DNA from 2 places in the Mesorhizobium sp. LNHC232B00 genome. Region 1 is predicted to be linked to the other one. Evidence: predicted binding sites of a transcription regulator. Region 1 holds the regulator's gene; the other holds the start of a gene.
The links. The regulator PhoB, encoded in region 1, activates phosphate uptake and scavenging genes when phosphate is short. The targets are predictions, from matches to a motif close to TGTCATNNANCTGTCAT.
Positions count from the first base shown of each region.

Region 2: a site for PhoB is predicted at 8,268-8,284, ahead of X743_RS138725 (DUF1045 domain-containing protein). Genes of this name have one in related genera too.

Region 1 covers NZ_AYWP01000002.1:85,278-96,291, reverse strand. Annotated here, with positions in the region: gene X743_RS166005 (CHASE domain-containing protein) at 1-1,154, opposite strand, end outside; gene X743_RS166010 (ATP-binding cassette domain-containing protein) at 1,300-2,112, opposite strand; gene X743_RS166015 (sugar ABC transporter permease) at 2,128-3,444, opposite strand; gene xylF (D-xylose ABC transporter substrate-binding protein) at 3,588-4,628, opposite strand; gene X743_RS166025 (ROK family protein) at 4,899-6,143, shown strand; gene phoB (phosphate regulon transcriptional regulator PhoB) at 6,311-7,000, opposite strand; gene phoU (phosphate signaling complex protein PhoU) at 7,017-7,724, opposite strand; gene pstB (phosphate ABC transporter ATP-binding protein PstB) at 7,750-8,553, opposite strand; gene pstA (phosphate ABC transporter permease PstA) at 8,550-9,401, opposite strand; gene pstC (phosphate ABC transporter permease subunit PstC) at 9,406-10,389, opposite strand; gene pstS (phosphate ABC transporter substrate-binding protein PstS) at 10,456-11,014, opposite strand, start outside.
Region 2 covers NZ_AYWP01000054.1:6,167-17,180, reverse strand. Annotated here, with positions in the region: gene X743_RS138685 (LacI family DNA-binding transcriptional regulator) at 1-161, opposite strand, end outside; gene X743_RS138690 (sugar-binding protein) at 767-1,729, shown strand; gene X743_RS138695 (sugar ABC transporter ATP-binding protein) at 1,843-3,381, shown strand; gene X743_RS138700 (ABC transporter permease) at 3,444-4,439, shown strand; gene X743_RS138705 (hypothetical protein) at 4,487-4,702, opposite strand; gene X743_RS138710 (COG4280 domain-containing protein) at 4,699-5,454, opposite strand; gene phnN (phosphonate metabolism protein/1,5-bisphosphokinase (PRPP-forming) PhnN) at 5,713-6,342, opposite strand; gene X743_RS138720 (alpha-D-ribose 1-methylphosphonate 5-triphosphate diphosphatase) at 6,339-7,478, opposite strand; gene X743_RS138725 (DUF1045 domain-containing protein) at 7,520-8,227, opposite strand; gene iolB (5-deoxy-glucuronate isomerase) at 8,382-9,194, opposite strand; gene X743_RS138735 (hypothetical protein) at 9,518-9,736, opposite strand; gene iolE (myo-inosose-2 dehydratase) at 9,779-10,696, opposite strand; gene iolD (3D-(3,5/4)-trihydroxycyclohexane-1,2-dione acylhydrolase (decyclizing)) at 10,779-11,014, opposite strand, start outside.

The sequences.
Region 1 (11,014 bases):
AAGGATGCGGAAAACTCGTTGACGTCGGTCGCCCGCGACGCCGTCTGCCGCGCGATCGCCAGCACCCTGGTGATCGAATTCTTGATGCGATGCTTCATCTCCTGCAGCATCAGGTCCTTTTCGAGCAGGCTCTTTTCGGTCGTCTCGTGCAGACGCGATGCCGCCTCGTAAGCCCGTTCCTGATAGCGCGCCACCAGCGCGATGGCGCCTGCCGCGAGCAGGCCGAACAGCCCCAGCATCACCGGGATGGCGCGCGACGACGGTTGCAAAAAGGCGCTGGTCGGCCTGAACAATATGGTCCATGCGCGGCCGGCCACCATGATCTTGCGGGTAACCAGCAGCCCGTCGCCAAACGACGAAGCGGGCGGCGTCTCCGACCGGAACAACAGATTGTCGCCGTTCACCGTGCCGTCATAGATCTCGGTGTTGACCGGCAGCAGCGGCGTGCGGCTGAGCGCGATCTGGAACAAGTCGCGGGCCCGGAAGGCTGCGTAGAGAAAGCCCGCGGTCGAGGATCGCGATGCGTTGATGACCTCGGGCGCGGTTTCGACGTTGAGCCGCACGAAGACCAGGAAGCCGGTGAAGGTCTGCGCGGCGCCGGTGCCTTGGCCGAGTTGCACCAGCCCGCTCGCGTGCTGCTGGTCGTCTGCCATTGCCTTTTCGATCGCCGCGCGCCGCACCGGCTCGCTGAACATGTCGTAGCCGATACTCGCCTGGTTGGAGGGATCCAGCGGTTCGAACAGAGTGATGGGCGCGCGCCAGGGCTGCGTCGTATCCGGATAGACCGGATGGCTGGCGCCGAAATCGTGGAGGATATCGCGTTCGACAGCCGCCTCGTCGCCCGTCTTGACGAGTTGGAGGAACCCTATGCCGCGCAGGCCGGCGAAATTGTCCTTCATATCCAGCGCGTTGAAGAATGCCTTGAACTCATTCTGCGATATGTCGCCGTTGCGGGCGTCGAACAGAGCCTGCGTGGAACGCAGCAGCGACAGATGCAGGTCGATACGGCTCTCGATTCGGTTGAGCGCATCGTCGGCCGCCCCTTCGAACTTGATGCGGGCGGCTTCCTGCGTCGCGAAATAGGCAAACCCCGCCATGGTCATGCTGATCAGCGCGACCACGATGAACGCGACGATTGGAAAAAGCTTCTTCAACGGATGATGCGGTCCATGAGCGATATCAGGCCTTTATGGGCAAATCGCCGGGTCAACACAATGGCAATGCCATGCCATCGTGATCGCTGATACATCACGTGAGCGGCAACCGTGCCCGACGGGTCGATGGGACCGCCAAAAGGCCTCAGGCGGCGATCTTCAGCGCACCCGGCCCAGGAATGGCCCCCGGAGGACATTTACCCAGAATGATCATGCCGAGCACCTCGTCCTGCGTCACGTCGGTGGTACGCGCGGTGCCGACGACCTGGCCGTTCTTCATCACGCAGACCCGGTCGGCCAGTTCGAACACATCATGGATGTCGTGGCTGATCAGGAAGATGCCGATGCCATCCGACTTGAGCTGCCTGACCAGTTCGCCGACCTGCGCCGTTTCCTGTGGACCGAGTGCGGCGGTCGGCTCGTCCATGATCAGGATGCGGGCGTTGAACAGGATCGCGCGCGCGATCGCCACCGATTGCCGCTGTCCGCCAGACAGCTTGATCACCGGCTCCTTGAAGCGCTGGAAGCGGGGATTGAGCCGCCCCATCACCTTGCGCGCCTCGGCCTCCATGGCGACGTCGTCGAGCGTGCCCCAGGCGGTCATCAGCTCGCGGCCGAGGAACAGGTTGGCGGCGGCGTCGACATTGTCGGCCAGCGCCAGCGTCTGGTAGATCGTCTCGATGCCGTATTTCTTGGCGTCGCGCGGGTTGGAGATCGCCGCTTCCTCGCCATTGACGAAGATCTGGCCGGCATCGCGCTTGTAGGCGCCGGACAGGATCTTGATCAGGGTCGACTTGCCCGCGCCGTTGTGGCCGAGCAGCGCCACGACCTCGCCGGGGAAAAGATCGATCGAGGCGTCGTCGACGGCACGGATGCCGCCAAAGGCGATCGAGATGTTGCGCATATCGACCAGCGACGTGCCGGCGGGAGCAGATGCCGGAGCGGTGTTGTCGGCCATGATGGTTCTCCTTCCCTAGACCCGCTTGCGGTAGACGGTATCGAGCCAGACCGCGACGACGAGCACGGCGCCGACAACGATGCTCTGCAGCGGTGAGTCGATGCCGAGCAGCACCATGCCGGACTGCAACGACTGCATCAGCAGCGCGCCGAGCATGGCGCCGAGCACCGTTCCGGAGCCGCCGGCAAGCGAAGTGCCGCCGATAACGGCGGCGGCAATCACCAAAAGCTCGTCCAGCGTGCCCAGCGCATTGGTCGACGCGTTAAGACGGGCCGACGAGATCGCCGCGCTGATCGCGGCCAGCACACCCATGATCATGAACACCTTCATCGTCACCCATCGGGTGTTGATGCCGGCGAGATTGGCGGCCTCCGGATTGCCGCCGATGGCAAACACGTAGCGGCCGAAACGGGTGCGCTTGGTGATGAACGTCATGACGATGCCGACCGCGACCGCCATCAGCACCGGTATGGCAATGCCGTGGGCGATGAACAGTCCATTTTCAGGAATGGCGATGCCGTTCTGCTGTGCGTACTGGCGTACGATGCCGATTGGCCACGGATAGGAATTGGCGATCCACACCGCGCAAAGGATGGCGGCGCAGGCGACTACGCCGAGAAAGGTTTCCGCCCAGACCGGACGCAGCGGAAAGTTGAACCGTTTGCGCTGCGACCGACCGTTGAGCAGCGCGAAAGCGACAGCCGCGCAAGCAACGGCGCCGATGATCCAGCTGGCGGTGGCGCCGATCGAGCCCCTCGGTCCGCCCCCCATCAGCTGGAATGTGGCGTCGAGTGGCGCGACCGTGCGCCCGTTGGTGATGAGCCATGCCATGCCGCGCCAGACCAGCAGGCCGCCCAGTGTCACGATGAAGGCCGGAACTTCGAGGTAGGCGATGACGAAGCCCTGGAATGCGCCGATCAGGAGACCGAGCACCACGCCGGCGGCCAGTGCAATGATCCAGAGCCAGGGATTTCCAAGCTGGAAGCCGATGACGCGAATGAGGGATTCGGCTTGCGCCACGCCCATGATCATGCCGATCACACCTTCGACGGAGCCAACCGAAAGGTCGATGTTGCGCATGACGATGACCAGCACCATGCCAGTCGCCATGATCGCGACCGAGGACGTCTGCACCGACAGGTTCCAGAGATTGCGCGGCGTCAGGAACAGTCCGCCCGACAGGATGTGAATGCCGATCCAGATGACCAGCAGCGCACCGACCATGCCAAGCATGCGTGTGTCGAGTTCGGTTGCCTTCAGAAACCGGGCGACCGCGCCAAGTTCCGATGCCCGCGCGGTGTCGGCCGGTGCATTTGAGGTCGTGTCGGTCATGAAATCCTCCCGCCGGCTTGCCGTCTGGCGCGGATGCCGGAATAGAGCCTGGAAGTTACCCGCCAGCGGCGGAAACACAAATCTTCTTGAAAAAACGCCGCGGCCTGGCAGCCGCGGCGTTTCATTGTCTGACGTCTTCGAGATCAGTTGCAGGCCGCGACGCTGCCAGCGGCGACGCCCGCGCAGACCTCGTCCTTCTTGATCCAGCCGGCGTCGATGACCACGTTGAGATTGTCCTTGGTGATCGCAACCGGTGTCAGGAACAGCGACTTGACGGTGTTGCCGCCAGGCGTCGTGAAGTCCTTCGCACCGGCGATGTCGGCCATCTTCTTGCCGTCGGCCAGCTGCGAGGCGATCTCGGCGGCATTCTTGCCGAGCTCGCGCGCGTCCTTCCACACCGACACGGTCTGGGTGCCGAGCGCGATGCGGTTGAGTGCCGCATGGTCGCCGTCCTGGCCGGACACCGGCACGGTGCCGGCAAGGCCTTGCGCCGTCAGCGCCGCGACGACGCCGCCTGCGGTGCCGTCATTGGCCGCGACCACCGCGTCGACCTTGTTGTCGTTGGCGGTCAGGAACTGTTCCATGTTCTTCTGGGCGTTGGCGGGCAGCCAGCCGTCCGTATAGGCCTCGCCGACATTCTTGATCTTGCCGCTGTCGATGGCTTCCTTGAGCACTTCCATCGAGCCCGAGAACAGGAAGTCGGCATTCGGATCGGCACCCGAGCCCTTGATGAAGACGTAGTTGCCTTCCGGCTTGGCCTTGAACACCGCGCTGGCCTGCAAGCGACCGACTTCCTTGTTGTCGAAGGTCAGGTAGAAGACGTCCTTGTTCTCGATCAGGCGGTCATAGCCGACGACCGGAATGCCTTCGTCCAATGCCTTCTGCACCGCCGGGCCGATGGCCGAGGCGTCCTGCGCCAGGATGATCAGCGAATTGGCGCCTTGCGAGATCAGGCTTTCGACATCGGTGAGCTGCTTGCCGGGATTGGACTGCGCGTCGGCGGAGATGTACTTGTCGCCGGCGGCCTCGATCGCTTTTTTCATCGCGGCCTCGTCGGTCTTCCAGCGCTCTTCCTGGAAGTTGGACCAGGAAACGCCGATGACCTTGTCCTTCGCCTGCGCGACCGACGCAAGCGTCAGCGACATGGCGACACCCGCCAGGATGGCGGCTGTGAATTTCTTCATGATATTCCTCCCTGCGCCGCGTACGGCGCGACCAAACTGACCCTAAGGCCGGCACAAAGGCCCTATTTTTTCGAGCCTCGAAAAAACACTGGTCCATCGCCGGAACACTGTCAACGATGATTCTGATGGATTTTGAGGTGCCGCGGACTTTTTTTCGAGCTCCGGAATAAATAATGACAGCGTGCGGCGCTTCTGCCAGTATTTGGTGGCGTCGCTTGGCGGCCTTCGGGAGGCACGAAAGGCCGCGGCGACCGGGAGGATGTGGGAAACATGTCGGTCGGAATCCGCCACGACGATCTGCGCCGGCGCAACCGCGCCATGGTGATCTCGGCCGTGCGCCGTGCCGGTCAGCCTTCGCGCACCGAGATCGCCGCCACCACCGGTCTCAGCCACTCGACCATTTCGGCGATCTCCTCCGACCTGATCGGCGAAGGCGTCCTGACCGAGGGCAAGCCGAGCGAGGCCGGCTCGCTGAAACGCGGCCGGCCGCAGGTCGGCCTTACCCTCAACCCGGAGGCGGCGGCGGTGATGACCGTGGTGCTGTCGCTGAATTTCCTGTCGGTCGCCGTCATCGACTATGCCGGCCAGGTGATATCGGAGGAACAGCGCCGGCTGGACACGCTGACTATGTCGCGCGAGGCGCTGATCGGCGAATGCGTCGCCATCGTGCGGCGCCGCATCGACGATCCCGACATCGATGTCCGCAGCGTCGCCCGCATCGCACTGGCCATCCAGGGCATCACCGATACCGAGGCGCGCGCCATGCTGTGGTCGCCGATCACGCCGCAGACCGACATCGCGTTCGCCGACATATTCGAGGCCGAGTTCGGCATCCCCGCCACCATGGAAAACGACTGCAACATGATGGCGGTGGCGCTGCGCTGGCGCGATCCCGAGCGCTACCGCGACGACTTCATCGCCATTCTGCTGTCTCACGGCATCGGCATGGGCCTGGTGCTGAAAGGCCAACTGTTCACCGGCACCCACTCGTCGGGTGGCGAATTCGGCCACATGATCCACCGGCCGGGCGGCGCACTCTGCCGCTGCGGACGGCGCGGCTGCGTCGAGGCCTACGCCGGCAACTACGCCATCTGGCGAAGCGCGAGGCAGCTTGGCGAGGACACCGAACCGGTCGACGTCAGCGACGCCGACATGCGGGCGCTGGCGGCCTCGGCGCGCGACAAGGACGGACCGGAGCGCCAGGCCTATCGCAAGGCCGGCGAGGCACTCGGCTATGGCCTCGGCAGCCTGTTCGCGCTGATCGATCCCGCCCCCGTCGCCATGGTCGGCGTCAGCGCCGCCGCCTTCGACCTGATCGAGCCGGCCTTGCGCGAGGCGATTGCCCAGACCGCCGGCGGCCAGCACTCGAAATCGATCTCTTTCGACACCGAGCCTAACGAACTGCCGCTGATCCGCGAAGGCTGCGCCATGCGCGCGCTGACCTTCGTCGACCAGGAGATTTTCGCGCCGGGCGTGCAGGCGAGAGCAGGCGCGGCTGGGAAGAATGTGGCCTGAACCGAATATCGGATCGCGACCTGGGACGTGCTGAGATTCAGGTCAGGCCGAGGCGAGGATGGTGGATTCCGAGAACCGGAACGGAGCGGACATTTGGGTCCGTGAGTACCGGAAGCGCAGGAAGCCGCCATTCGCAGGCCGGCATCACCTGAATATCAGCATATCCCCTAATCTTCCCGGATCGCGTAGCCCGCCCCACGAATCGTGCGGATCACATCCGGCATGCGGCCATTGTTGACCGCCTTGCGCAGCCGCCCGACATGCACGTCGACGGTGCGCTCGTCGATGTAGATCGTCTCGCCCCAGACATTGTCGAGCAACTGGCTGCGCGAGAACACGCGGCCGGGATGGCGCATCATGAATTCGAGCAGGCGGAACTCGGTCGGTCCGAGCCGGATCTCGCTCTTCTTGCGGTAGACGCGGTGCGATTCGCGGTCGAGCACGATATCGCCGACCTTGAGCACGCTGGACAGCACTTCAGGTTTAGCGCGGCGCAGCAGCGCCTTGACGCGTGCCATGAATTCCGGCGTCGAGAACGGCTTGACCAGATAGTCGTCGGCGCCGGTCGACAGGCCGCGCACGCGGTCGCTCTCCTCGCCCCGCGCGGTCAGCATGATGATCGGCAGCCGCTCGGTCTCGGGCCGCATCCGCAGGCGCCGGCAGAGTTCGATGCCGGACACCGCCGGCACCATCCAGTCGAGCACCAGAAGGTCGGGCACGTTCTCCTGCAGGCGGATCTCCGCCTCGTCGCCGCGCGTCACCACCTCGACCTGGTAGCCCTCGGATTCCAGATTGTAGCGGAGCAGCACCCCTAGCGGCTCCTCATCCTCCACCACCATGATGCGTGGCGCGATCATCGGCTGGTCACCCCTGCTATGCCGCCGGCGCCGACATCGCGGTTTCGTCCTGCTTCGGACGATTGGCGGGCAGCTGTGTGCCGGTCAGCACATAATACGCATTCTCGGCGATGTTGGTCACGTGGTCGCCGATGCGTTCGAGGTTCTTGGCGCAGAACAGAAGATGCGTGCAGGCGGTGATGTTGCGCGGATCTTCCATCATGTAGGTCAGCAGTTCGCGGAACACCGAAGTGTATTTGACGTCGATACGCTCGTCGTCGGCGCGCAGCTTGGCCAGTGCGTCGGCATCGCGCGCCGCATATTCCTCGATGACACCCTGAACCTGGATCAGCACCAGCTGCGCCATCGCGTCGATGGAGTGCGACAGGTCGCGCGGCGTGGCGGAGAGCCCGACCGTGCCGACGCGCTTGGCGATGTTCTTGGCAAGGTCGCCGATGCGTTCGAGATCGCCGGCCATGCGGATCGAGCCCACGACGTGGCGCAGATCGTCGGCCATCGGCTGGCGCTTGGCGATCAGCGTGATGGCGCGGTCGTCCAGCTCGCGCTGGCGCGCATCCATGATCGCGTCATCGGAGACGACGCGTTGGGCGAGCGCATTGTCGGAGTTCAGCAGCGCCTTGGTGGCACCGCCGACCATCGAGCCGGCGAGGTCGCCCATGTCGCTGATCAGCCTGCTGATCTGTCCGAGATCTTCGTCGAAGGCTGCAACCGTGTGTTCGGCCATGATCCTGGTCCTCGTATGCGTGCGATCAGCCGAAGCGGCCGGTGATGTAGTCCTGCGTGCGCTTCTCGCGGGGCGACGTGAATATCTTCTCCGTCTTGTCGAACTCGACCAGTTCGCCCAGGTACATGAAGGCCGTCTGCTTCGACACGCGCGCCGCCTGCTGCATGTTGTGGGTGACGATGACGATCGTGTAGTCGGCCTGCAATTCGTCGATCAGCTCCTCGATCTTGGCGGTCGACAGCGGATCGAGCGCCGAGGCCGGCTCGTCGAGCAGGATGACTTCCGGCTTCACCGCCACGGTACGGGCAATGCAGAGCCGCTGCTGCTGGCCGCCCGAAAGGCTGAGGCCGCTGGCATTGAGCTTGTCCTTGACCTCGGTCCAGAGTGCTGCGCGCTTCAGCGCCTGTTCGACGCGGCCGTCCATCTCGGCCTTGCTGATCTTCTCATAGAGCCTGACACCGAAGGCGATGTTCTCATAGATCGACATCGGGAACGGCGTCGGCTTCTGGAACACCATGCCGATCTTGGTGCGCAACAGGTTGAGATCCTGCGAGCGGTCGAGAACGTTCTTGCCGTCGAGCAGCACCTGGCCCTCGGCTGTCTGCCTGGGATAGAGCTCGTAGATGCGGTTGAAGACGCGCAGCAGCGTCGACTTTCCGCAGCCCGACGGTCCGATGAAGGCGGTGACGCTGCGTTCGGGCAGCGACAGCGTGATGTCCTTCAGCGCCTTCGACTGGCCGTAGTAGAAATTGAGGTTCTTGACCTCGATCTTTGCCTTGGCGGCTGCCTCGGCGGCGATCGTCATGTCTGGAGACAACATCTGGCTCATTTGTCCTCTCTGCGTCCGGTCAGGCTGCGCGCAAAGATGCTGAGCGCGAGAACCGTCAATGTAATTATGAGTGCGCCGGTCCAGGCCAGTTGCTGCCATTCCTCGTAGGGGCTGAGAGCGAACTGGAAGATGGTGACAGGCAGGCTGGCCATCGGCGCGTTGAGATTGCTCGACCAGAACTGGTTGTTGAGCGCGGTGAACAGCAGCGGCGCCGTCTCGCCGGAGATACGGGCAATGGCCAGCAATATGCCGGTGACGATGCCCGAAAGCGCGGCGCGGTAGGCGACAGAACGGATGACCACCCAGCGCGGCGCGCCGATCGCGGTGCCGGCTTCGCGCAAGGCGTTGGGCACCAGATTGAGCATGTCCTCGGTGGTGCGCACGACGACGGGGATGACCAGGATCGCCAGCGCGACGGCGCCGGCGATCGCCGAGAAGTGCCCCATCGGCCGAATCATCAATTCGTAGACGAACAGGCCGATGATGATCGACGGCGCCGACAGAAGGATGTCGTTGATGAAGCGGACAATGGTGGTGAGCTTCGAAAAGCGGCCGTATTCGGCCATGTAGGTGCCGGCCAGCACACCGATCGGCGTGCCGACAATGATGCCGATGACGGTCATCACGATGCTGCCGTAGATGGCGTTGAGCAGGCCGCCGGCGTCGCCGGGCGGCGGGGTCATTTCCGTGAAGACCGAAAGATTGACGCCCGACAGGCCCTTGTAGAGCAAGGCGCCGAGAATGAGCGCCAGCCAGGCAAGGCCGATGCCCGCCGCGGCGACGCACAGCGTCATCATCACGCCATTCTTGCGCTTGCGGCTCTGGTGAAGCGACGTGGCTGTCGACATCGGTTCAGGCTCCGGTGCGGGCGTCGATGCGCATCAGCATGTAGCGTGCGATGGCAAGGATCAGGAAAGTGATGACGAACAGAATCAGGCCGAGCGCCACCAGCGAAGACGTGTAGAGATCGCCGACCGCTTCGGTGAATTCGTTGGCGATGGTCGCGGAGATCGTCGTTGCGGGCGCAAACAGCGACGTACTGATGCGGTGGGCGTTGCCGATGACGAAGGTCACCGCCATGGTCTCGCCGAGCGCGCGGCCAAGGCCGAGCATGACGCCGCCCATGATGCCGATCCGCGTGTAGGGAATGACGACGCGGCGCGTCACTTCCCAGGTCGTGCAGCCGATGCCGTAGGCCGATTCCTTCAGCACCGGAGGCACCGTGTCGAAGACGTCCTTGGTAATCGAGGTGATGAAAGGCAGCACCATGATGGCAAGGATCATCGACGATGTCAGCAGGCCGATGCCGTAAGGCGGGCCGGCAAACAGGCTGCTGAGGCCGGGGACGCCGTGGAACACGCTGATGATGAACGGCTGCACCGTGGTCTGCAGGAACGGCGCCAGCACGAACAGGCCCCAGATGCCGTAGATGATCGAGGGAATGCCGGCCAGCAATTCCACCGCCATGCCGATGGGGCGCCGCAGCGGGCGCGGGCAAAGCTCGGTGAGGAAGATGGCGATGCCGATGCCGAGCGGCACGGCGATCAGGATGGCGATTGCCGAGGTGATGATGGTGCCGTAGATCGGCGCCAGCGCGCCGAATTTCTCCGTCACCGGGTTCCAGCTTTCGCTGGTCAGGAACGAGAAGCCGAAGGTCGAGAGGGCCTGCCAAGAGCCAGCAAACAGCGAGATCGCGACGCCGCCGAGCAGCACCAGCACCAATATCGCGGCGGCGCGGGTCATTGCGTGGAAGATCGCGTCTGTCAGCGCAAACCGCCTGACGATGGCGTCGCGCGAACCTCGAATGGCTGGCAAGGCTTCCTGGACAGCGCTCATGTCAAGCTCGGCTCTTTCGAGTTGAAGGAAGAGGAGCGCCGCGGGCGCGGCGCTCCTCCAGAGATGTTACTCGCCGGCGTAGACGGGCTTGCCGTCGGCCTGGATGTCGGTCTTCCACGAAGCCTTGATCAGGTCGACGACGCTGTCGGGGATCGACACATAGTCGAGCGCCTTGGCGGTTTCCTTGCCGTCCTTGTAGGCCCAGGCGAAGAATTTCAGCGCTTCGCCGGTGGCGGCAGCGTCATCGGGAACCTTGTGGATCAGCACCCAGGTCGAAGCCGCGATCGGCCAGGTGGTGTCGCCGGGCTCGTTGGTGATGATGACGTTGAAGTTCTTGGCAGTCTTGAAGTCGGCGTTCGAAGCGGCAGCGCCGAAGGATTCGAGCGACGGCTCGACGACCTTGCCGGCTGCATTCACCATCTTTGAGTAGGACAGGTTGTTCTGCTTGGCATAGGCGTATTCGACGTAGCCGATGCCGCCGTCGGTCTGCTTGACGGTATTTGCAACGCCTTCGCTGCCCTTGGCGCCGACGCCGGTCGGCCATTCAACGGCCGTGTCCGAGCCGACCTTGTCCTTCCAGTCGGGCGAGAGCTTCACCAGGTAGTCGGTGAAGTTGAAGGTGGTG
Region 2 (11,014 bases), on a different contig from region 1:
GACAGTTTTATCCCCGGCGAATTGTTGAGCACGAAGGAAACCGTCGCCTGCGAACAGCCGGCGGCCCTGGCGATGTCGGTCATGGTCACCCGGCCCTTGGGCTTCGCCGCTGCCTTGCGGCGCCGCGCCGCTTCGATCGGGCCGTCCGTTGTCTCGCTCATTGCATTCGTGTCCCCAGATCCCGGCCCGTCCTAGCGGCGGCCTGGCCGTCCGACAAGATGGTGCGGCGTCGCCAGCTTATAGAAACCGTCGCTGCGTTTATACCTATTAGTAGACTGTCCGTCCATCGGCCATGAGACGATGTCCATCCCGGAACGGCAGGGACAGAAAGGCGTGAACGCCCGCGCGCCAACGCAGCGGTTTGTCGGCAAAGCAGCCGCCAAGCCACAACGATGGGTGCCCCGGCAGGCTCTAACTAATACTGTTTACTAATACAAAAATGCGCTGTAACGTCGATCGGTCGCGTCCAGGTCCGGTTGGATCCGGAGCGGCGGGAGGTGCATGTAAACGGCCCGATGGCGAGCGGATAGTGCCCCGCGAAGCTTTGTCTCGGACATGTGATATGTCAGACAAATCGGACTATTTACGAATGAGGGATGAGTCTCTAAAGTCCGTGCTCGTGGCTGGAACGGCGCCATTCTTTCAGTGCCGGGTACCCTTGAGGAGGAGGGGCGTCCAAGCCGCAAGCGGCATATTCAGGTGAGCAAGCAATTCTAGTGACTAAGACCGGTCAGCCGAATGGCTGCACCAAAACGGGAGGTTGAACATGAAATCCTTGATACGCAATGCATCCGTGGCCACCGCAGCGCTGCTGCTTGGCCTCACGGCGACAGCCATCGCGCGCGCCGACGACAAGCCGACGCTGGCCTTCGTCGTCAACGGCGCTTCCGATTTCTGGAAGGCGGCCGAAGCCGGCGTCAAGAAGGCGCAGGGCGAACTGCCCGACTACACGCTCGAGCTCAAATATCCGGAACAGTCCTCGGTCGCCATCCAGCAGCGGCTGATGGACGATCTGGTGACGGCCGGCGTCAAGGGCATCATGGTCTCGGCCGTCGATCCCAAGACCTCGACCGACGGCCTGAACAAGATCGCCTCGCAAACGGCGCTGTTCACCACCGATTCGGATGCTCCACAGACCAAACGCGTCGCCTATATCGGCTCGTCCAACGTCGATGCCGGCAAGCAGGCGGCCGAAATCGCCAAGAAGGCGATGCCCGATGGCGGCAAGTGCCTGGGCTTCGTCGGCCTGCTCGGCGCCGACAATGCCAAGGAACGTATCCAGGGCATGAAGGACGGTCTGGCCGGCACCAAGATCGAACTCGTCGACGTGCGCGGCGACGACATCGATCAGGCCCGCGCCAAGAAGAATGTCGAGGACGCGCTGGTCGCGAGCCCCGACGTCACCTGCATGGTCGGCTTCTACTCCTACAACACGCCGCGCATCTATGAAGCGCTGCGCGACGCCGGCAAGCTCGGCTCGATCACCGTCGTCGGTTTCGATGACGATCCGATCACGCTGGGCGGCGTCAAGGAAGGCACCATTGCCGCCACCGTCGTGCAGCAGCCCTTCGAATGGGCCTATCAGGGCATGAAGCTGATGGCCGCCTATCTCAAGGGCGACAAGTCGGGCATCCCGGAGGGCAATTTGATCATCATCCCGACCAAGATCATCGGCAAGGATGACGTCGACGCCTACGCCGCCAATCTGAAGGCGATGTCTGGAAACTAAGCCCAAGGCAGTTCAGCCGGCTCAAGTCGCTTGAGCCGGCTGTTCGCATTGACGAACCCGTCGAGGACCGTCAGTCTGCCGGGAGGCCGGCCCGTCAACTGCTGTCAGGCATGATGAATTATTCCGACACATCCATCGCCGCGACCAACCCGTTTCTCAGCCTTGAGAACGTGCGCAAGACCTATCCGGGCGTCGTCGCGCTCGATGGTTTTTCCATGGAGGTGAGGCCGGGCGAGGTCATCGGCCTCGTCGGCGAGAACGGCGCCGGCAAATCCACCTTGATGAAGATCCTCGGCGGCGTCACCAAGCCGGACACCGGCACCATCACCGTCGACGGCACCGCCCACAACAGCCTGACGGTCGAAGGCAGCCTGGGTTCGGGCATCGCCTTCGTCCACCAGGAACTCAACCTGTTCGACAATCTCGATGTCGCCGCCAACATCTTCTTCGGCCGCGAGCCGCTGCGCGCCGGGCCGCTCAGGCTCGTCGACCGCGCCCGGCTGCGCGCCATGGTGGCGCCGCTGCTCAAGCGCGTTGGCGCCAATTTCTCAGCCGACATGCAAGTCGCCGACCTGTCGCTCGCCCAGCAGCAGATGGTCGAGATCGCCAAGGCGCTGTCGATCAAGGCGCGGTTGGTCATCCTCGACGAGCCGACATCGAGCCTGCCGATCGCCGAGACCGACAAATTGCTCGACGTCATCAAGGCGCTGAAGGCCGACGGCATCAGCGTCATCTTCATTTCGCACCGCCTGCACGAGATCGAGCGCGTCGCCGACCGTGTCGTCGTGCTGCGCGACGGCATGCTGGCCGGCACGCTTCAGAAACGCGACATCAACCACGACCAGATGGTCAAGCTGATGATCGGCCGCATGCTGAAGGAACGCGAGAAGGCCTCCGAAGCAGCCCGGGCCCCCGGTGCCGTTGCCCTCGCGGCCAAGGCGGTGCGCACCCCCACCTATCCCGGCCGGCCCGTCGACCTCGACGTCAGGCGCGGCGAAATCCTCGGCCTTGCCGGCCTTGTCGGCTCCGGCCGCACCGAACTGGCGCGGGTGTTCTTCGGCATCGAAGGCAGCCTTGGTGGCACGCTCGAACTCGATGGCAAACCGCTTGTGCTTGGCTCGGCCGCCGACGCCGTCGCGCGCGGCATCTTCCTGGTCCCGGAAGACCGCAAGCTGACCGGCATCCTGCTCGACCTGTCGATCGCGCAGAACATATCGCTGCCCAATCTGCCGGCGCATGCGAAGCGGTCATTGGTCTCGGCAAGTGCGGAAAGCGCCACCGCCGAGAAGCAGAAGAAAGACCTCGGCATCAAGGCGCCTTCGGTGCAGACGCGCACCGGCACGCTGTCGGGCGGCAACCAGCAGAAGGTCGTGCTCGGCAAGTGGCTGGCCATGAACCCGAAAGTGATGATCCTCGACGAGCCGACGCGCGGCATCGACATCGGCGCCAAGGCCGAAATCTACGGGCTGATGCGGGCGCTTGCCGATGCCGGCGTCGCCGTGCTGATGATCTCCAGCGACATGGAGGAGGTGATCGGCGTGTCCGATCGCATCGCCGTCATGCATGAGGGCCAGATATCCGGCATTCTCGACAAGGACCAGTTCAGCCAGGAAAACGTGCTGCTGCTGGCGGTGGGCAAGCAGCCGAAATAGTTTTGTAGCGCGGGTCTCGTGAGACCCGCGAACCTGCTCGGGCAGGCATTGGGGAGAAGACGATGAGCAAGAAAGATCTTGGGCTGCTGATCCTGATCCTGGTGGTCGGCGCGATCGTGGCCATCATCAATCCGCGCTTCCTGTTGCCAATCAACCTTGCCAACACCTCGAACCTGATCGGCCTGTTCGGCATCCTGTCGATCGGCCAGGCCTTCGTCATCATCACCGGCGGCATCGAACTGTCGGTCGGCTCGGTGGTCGCCTTGCTGGGAACGCTGTTCATCGACTTCATCGCCGTGCGCGATCTGGACTGGCCGCTGGCCTTCGTGCTGATCATCGCGCTTGGCGCCATCATCGGCCTGGTGCATGGCTGGCTGATCACGCGGCTCAAGCTGCAGCCCTTCGTGGTGACCTTGTGCGGGCTTCTGATCTATCGCGGCGTCGCCCGCTTCTACACCGCCGACGGCACCGCCGGCTTCGCCTTCGGCCAGAATTTCCCCGAGCTGGAATTCCTCACCGCCGGCCGCTCCTGGGGCGTGCCGAACTCCTTCATCGCGCTGATCGTCATCGCCATCGTCATGTGGGTGGTGCTGCACCGATCGGTGTTCGGCCGTTATCTCTACGCCATCGGCAAGAACGAGGAAGCCGCGAAATATTCGGGCATCCGCACCGGCCGCATCGTCATGGCCGCCTATGTCATCTGCGGCGTGCTGACGGCCTTGTCGGCGATCTATTTCGCCATGTATACGCGCTCCATCTCGCCGGCCAGCCACGGCCAGTTCTACGAGCTCTATGCCATCGCCGCGGCAGTGCTGGGCGGCTTCTCGCTGCGCGGCGGCGAAGGCTCGCTGATCGGCGTCGTTCTCGGCACCGTGCTGCTGCAGGAGCTGCAGAACCTCGTCAATCTGCTCGGCATTCCGTCCTCCCTCAACTTCGCGGTGATGGGCGGCGTCATCCTCATCGGCGTGCTGGTCGATCAGCAATGGGGCGTGTTCAGGGCACGGCGGCTGATGGTCGAGGCCGCCCGCAAGAACGTCGCCGGCGCGCCGGCGGAATAGCCGCGCCGCCAATTCAGCGGCAAGGAACATCCCGTGCGGGCCGGTCGCTATCGATCGGTCCGGCGGGCCGCGCGGCGAACGCTATGCAGCAGGACGGCGAGGCAGCCGACCAGCAGCAGCACGCCGCCGATGAGCGGCGGCAGCGCCAGCAGCTTCACCGCCGCCACGACGGCGGCCACCAGGACCAGCGCCAGCAGCGCCAGGTTGCCGTCATCGACGAACATGCCCAAGAACTCCCTGGCAATGAGACGAACGGCGTTCATCGGGCGAGCCCTCCAGCGGCGGCGGGATAGGTGCTGCGCAGCCAGCGCACCATGGCGAAGGACGCCAGCGCGACCATTGCGAAGATGGCGAGCAGAGCGAGATCGGCGCCCGGCCAGTCGGCACCAATGCCCTCGCCGGTCCAGAAGATGCCGAAGCTGGTCAGCATCAGCCCGACCACGAATTTGAGCGCATTCTCGGGAACGCGCGCCAGCGGCCGGTGGACGGCCGATCCGACAAGCATCACCAGGATGAATGCCACCAGCGCGCCCAGGCCGGCGTAAAGCGTCTGCCCGTGGGCCGCGCCGACGGCAATGACGATGAACACCACCTCGACGCCTTCCAGCAGCACCGCCTTGAACGAGGCCAACCCGGCGAGGTAGTCGGCGCGGCGGTCATTGGCCTGTCGGTGCAACGCGGCGGTTTTCTTGGCGAAGGCTGCTTCCTCGTCATGCAGGGCGATGACGCCGACACTGCGCAGGATGGCCTTCCGCAGCCAGCGCATGCCGAACAGGATCAAGAGTACCCCGACGGCGAATTGCAGCGCGGTGGTCGGCACCAGCGCCAGCAACGGGCCAAACGCCAGTACCAGCGCCGCCAGCACCGCCAGGGCCAGCGCGGCACCCGTCAGCGCCGGGCGCCAACCGCGCGCCACTCCGACCGCAAGCACGATGGTGAAGGCCTCGACGACCTCGACGACGGACGCGAGAAACGCCGCCGTGACCGTCGAGAGGATGGGCGTCAGTGTTTGCATGAGAGGCTTCCTGTATCGTCTCGGTCGAGCATGATCTTTTTTGCCGTTCGTTTCCACCTTCGGAAGGGCAGTTCAGATCACTGTGCGGTCAGCATCACGCAATGCTTCGATGGCAGCAAAAGCAAGCGAGGCGCTAGCCGGCGGAGCTTCGTCCAGTCGAGCCGCACACGCCGTGGCTGCAGGAGGGCAGGTCCTACCTCCTTGTTCGGCGCAATTCTGATTGGAAACCGTTTCACACTTTCCTGGATCTGCTCTTGATCAGATCAGGCCCGACATGTCGGAAAAGGCCATGGCCTTGCGCAACAGCTCGGCGAAGCGTTCGCCGGCCACTTCGCGCGCGCCGCTGTTGTCGATCGGGGTGACGCCCGGACCGGACAGGGTGACATTGGCGCTGCGTGCCAGCCGCGCCAGCACTTCGCCGCGCGACTCGCGGCCGCGCATCGCCAGCCGCTCGGCCAGCACATCGGGCGAGGCGGTGATCTCGACGATGGCCAGGTTGGCGTAGCGCTGGCGCAACACCGGAATGACCGCGCGCGATACATTCGCCACCGCGACGTGGCCGTTGGCCACCGACCAGTCGACATCGGCGGGCAGGCCATAGCGCAGGCCATGCGCCTCCCAGGAGATGGCGAAGGCGCCGTCGGCCTCGGCCTCGACGAAGGCGGCGTCGGCCAGCGTGTCGTGATCCTCGCTCGCCGCATCGCACGGCCTGGTGATGACGCGGCGGACGAACTCCAGCCGCGTCTCATCGGTGAACAGCGCGCGGGCGTAGCCGATCACCGTGTCCTTGCCGGCGCCGCTCGGGCCGACGACCGCGACGAAAACGCCATGGCGGATCGGAAACGTTTCGGCGGACAGTTCACGCTCGATCAAGGCCGACACCATCATGCAACCCGCAGTCCCTGCCGCCAGACGGTGCGCACCACCGGGACATGGTCGTCGACGCGCACGCGCACCAGATCGGCGCGGCGGCCCTGCTCGATGATGCCGCGGTCGTTGAGGCCAACGGCTTCGGCCGGGTTCTTCGAAACCATGGCGACCGCCTGCGGCAGCGAGATGCCCTCGACCACGTCACCGAGGAAGAAGGCGGACTGGATCAGGCTGAACGGAATATAGTCTGATGACAGGATGTCGAGCAGGCCGTCGCTCGCCAGCGTGCGGGCCGAGACATTGCCCGAATGCGAGGCGCCGCGCATGACGTTGGGCGCACCCATCAGCACGCCGAGCCCGGCTTCTTTCGAAGCGCGCGCGGCTTCTTGCGTGGTCGGGAACTCGGCGACGCGCACGCCCTGTTCGATCGCCTCGCCGACATGGCCAATGGTGGCATCGTCATGGCTGGCCAGTACGATGCCGCGCTCCTGGCAGGCGGCGGCGATATGCACCCGGTTCGGCCTCGAATTGAGCGCCGACTCGCCCATCCGCTTCTCGCAGAACAGCTTGAAGTCGCGGTCGGTCAGCTTCAGCTTGCGCTGGTAATAATAGGCGTAGGTTTCCAGATTGACGAACTGGCGCTGTCCCGGCGCATGGTCCATCAGCGATGCCAGCTTGACCCGCTCGTCGCCGTCGAAATTGGCGAAGGCCTGCAAGCAGTCTGGCGCCGAAACCTCACAGCGCAGATGCAGGAAATGATCGGCGCGCAGACGATCCTGCGCGACGCTGTCCTCGATGGCATCCGCCAGCTTGCGGATATCGGCCAAGGTAAGATCGGCGTCCTCGTCCATGCCGACGCGCAAGGCGTCGAGCACGGTGGTGATGCCGGCCGTCGCCACCTGCGCGTCATGCGCAAGCACAGCCGCGATCGGATTCCAGCGCACCTTCGGCCTTGGTGCGTAATGGCCCTCCAGATGGTCGGTATGCAGTTCGACCAGCCCCGGAATGACATAGTCGCCGCCCATGTCCTCGCCGGTCGGGCTGCTACCTGCATCGACGTCGGCGATAAAGCCGCCGCGCAGCACCAGCGAGCCCTCGACGATCTCGTCGGCAAGCACGATGCGGGCATTGGAAAGAACGGTCTCGGCGGTCATTTCAGGCAATCCTTGGTTCTTCCTGTCGGAATTGTTCCGGCTCAGGCGGTCTTTCTGGCCGGGCGGCGCCCAAGCGCGTGATGGGAAAGCACCATGAACGGTGCTCCCGGCTCGAGTTCGACAAACAGCGTCAGCGCATCCACCAGCACCGGTTGCCGAAGCACGTCCGCGAACAGGCTGTCGATTGCTGCGCGCAGACGTGGGCTTTCCTGTGGCCCGGCCCGGCCGGACAGCGTCATGTGGAAGCGGAAGGTCTCGAAGACATAGGGGTAACCCCACTGGCAGAGGTTGCGAAACTCGGCCGGCTTCAGCGAATCCGGGCTGCGCCGCTCGATCTCGGCCTCGGTCAGCGGCGCACGGAACCGGTCGAAATCGCGCACGACGTCATCGGCGAAACGGTTGAGCGGCGGCAGCGGCCCTTCCGGCACCAGCGCGAAAAAACTGTCGATCTGGCTGACGACGAGACGCGGGATCGTCACCACCGGCGTTGCTTCGGCAAAATGGTCGAGTGCCGCGCGCAGCGAGGCCTCGGTCTCGTTGGCCGCCAGGCGGAAGGGCGCCTTCAGCGTCGCGTGAAAGCCGTAGCGGCGCGCCGAAGCGGTGTGGAAGGCGACTTCCGCCGCCGACAGGTCAGCCACCGCCTCGACCGGCTTCGTCGCGGCGCCGAACGGGTCGCGGCCCAGCCAGTTGGCGGCGATCCGCGCCAGCGGTTCGTCCTGCCGCGGGGTGAAATAAATGGCATAACGCATGAAAAAATCCTCGTCAGTCTCGCTGCCATAGGTGATTTCCATGACGGATTGACGAAGCTTTGAAGGGTTTTCGATGGCAAATCGACCCCTGTCGGTCCTTAGCCGACGATTTTTCCGAACTGGACCAGTGGCTTCGGCCGAAAACCCGGAAGGGTCAGGTCTTCATCAACCATTCGTGCTCGGGCGCATTGTGGAATTTCCACGTCCGCTTCGGTCCGGCCATGACGTTGAGATAATAGAGATCATAGCCATGGCAGGCGGCGCAGGGATGATAGCCCTCGGGCACCAGCACGACGTCGCCGTCCTCGACCGCCATCGCCTCGTCGAGCGCGCGATGGCCGCTCTTGTCGGCGTCGGTGTAGACGCGCTGGAAGGCAAAGCCCTGCGGCGGGTTGAGGCGGTGGTAGTAGGTTTCCTCGAGATAGGATTCGGCAGGCAGATTGTCCTGGTCATGCTTATGCGGCGGGTAGCTCGATGTGTGGCCGCCGGGCGTGATGACCTCGACCACCAGCAACGAGTCCGCCGGCTGGCCTTCCGGCAGTATATTGGTGACGTAGCGCGTATTGGTGCCCTTGCCGCGCACCTCCTGGCCGAGATCGTCGGGTCCGATCACCCGAACCGGCAGCCCGCCGCCGAGGCCCGGCGCCGAGCAGATGGCGAGCTCCAGCTCGGTATCCGCGATCACCGACCAGTCCGACCCCTGCGGCACGTAGACCGACCATGGCTTGCCTTCGAAGGGCGACATGCGTTCGCCGAGCAGGCCGAGATCCTTGCCGCCGGCCTTCGCCTTGCCCTTGCCGGTGACGAACACCAGGCAGATTTCGCGGTTGTCAGTCTTTCCGGAAGCCGTTTCGCCCGGCTTCAGCCGATGCAGGTCGAAACCGACATAGGTCCAGCCGGCGCTTTCCGGCGTCACATGGGCGACGCGGCCATGGCCTTTGCCGGCTTTGACGAGCAGCTTCGACATTTTTTGTCTCCTATTCCGTTGGCGTGAAGGCTCCGGGAAGCCAAGCCGTGTGTTTGAAAGGGCCATCGCAAATCTTCGGCCGGCGCCCTTCCGACTTCGTCATCCTAGGGCGTAGCAGGAGCGAAGCTCCGTCGCGAAGACCCTAGGATCCATGCCGTTACCTCGGCCGAAGGGCACAGCGGAGCGGAATTCTGCACCGTCACACCAGCCTCAAAGTCATGGCATGGATCCTAGGGTCTGAGCTGAGTCGCTGCGCTCCTTGCTCCGCCCCAGGATGACGAAGTTAGAAGCACTGCAAGCCAATCGCCAACGCATGCGATCAGTTACTCCTTCGGTTCGCCCTCGGCCGGCGCCTTGTTCTCGTCCGCCGGCTTGTAGAGGTAGAAAAACTGCCAGACGCCGTAGCCGGCGAAGCCGAGCGCGATGACGCCCCAGAACGGGGTGCCGGTGGCGAACTCGATGATCGACCAGATGACGCAGACCGCGACGACGGCGACACGCCGCCAAAGCGGGCGGAAGAAGGGGTGCTCGGAATCTTTCATCGGGCTAACCTACAGCAACCTGCCTCGCCGTGAACCCTCGCATCAGGCATTCGGGAAACCCTGGGTTTCCACCGTGTAGCCGGCTGATGTCATCACCCGCATCAATTCCTTGTGGCCAACCTCAGCCATCTTGAGCGGCGGGTTCTTCTTCGGGTCCTGCTCGGCCTCGACCACGAACCAGCCCTCATAGCCATGGTCGGCGAAGCGCTGCACGATGGCGCCGAAATCCAGCGAACCGTCGCCCGGCACGGTGAAGGCGCCGAGCGCCACCGCGTCGAGGAAGGATTGCTTGGTGCGATCGAGCTTTTCGATCACCCCCATGCGCACATCCTTCACATGCACGTGGCTGATGCGCTTGTGGTGGTTGTCGATGGCGCGCAGCACATCGCCGCCGGCGAAGGCCAGATGTCCGGCGTCGAGCAGCAGCGGAATGCCTTCGCCGGAATGGCGCATGAAGGCGTCGAGCTCCGGCTCGGTCTCGACCACCGCCGCCATATGGTGGTGATAGGAGAGCGGCATGCCTTGTCCGGCGCACCATTCGCCGAACGCGGTCAGGCGCCCAGCATAAGCCTTCATCTCGTCGTCCGAGAGTATCGGCTTGGTGGCCAGCGGCTTGGAGCGGTCGCCCTGGATCGAGCGGCCGACCTCGCCATAGACGATGCAAGGCGCGTTCACCGCCTTGAACAGGTCGATCATCGGCTGGATGCGATCCTGGTTCTTTGCCATCTCTTCGTCGACCAGCGTGCCGGAAAACCAGCCGCCGCACAGCGTCACGTCAGCCTTCTTCAGGATCGGCAACATGACAGCGGGGTCGTTGGGAAAACGCCGGCCCATCTCCATGCCGGTGAAGCCGGCCGAACGCGACTGGCGCAGGCATTCTTCCAGCGACACGTCATCGCTGAGTTCGGCAAGATCGTCGTTCCACCATGCAATGGGGGACATGCCCAGTTTGGCTTTCAAGTTCTAGCTCCGGTTTCTTGTTCACCCTCCCCCTTGTGGGGAGGGTCGCTGCGCAGCAGCGGGGTGGGGGTCAGCGCCGATATCAATCGCCAACGCTCTGCATCTGCCGCTTCTCGTCATAGGCCTTGCGTGCCGCGTTGACCTGGGGCCGCGCCGACACTTCCGGCACCGCCACATCCCACCAATGGCCGCCGGCATCGGTGGAGACCAGCGGGTCGGTGTCGATGACCAGCACCGTGGTGCGGTCGTTTGCCTTGGCCTTTTGCAGCGCACTTTCCAGCCCGGCGATCGACGGCACTTTTTCGGCGATCGCGCCCA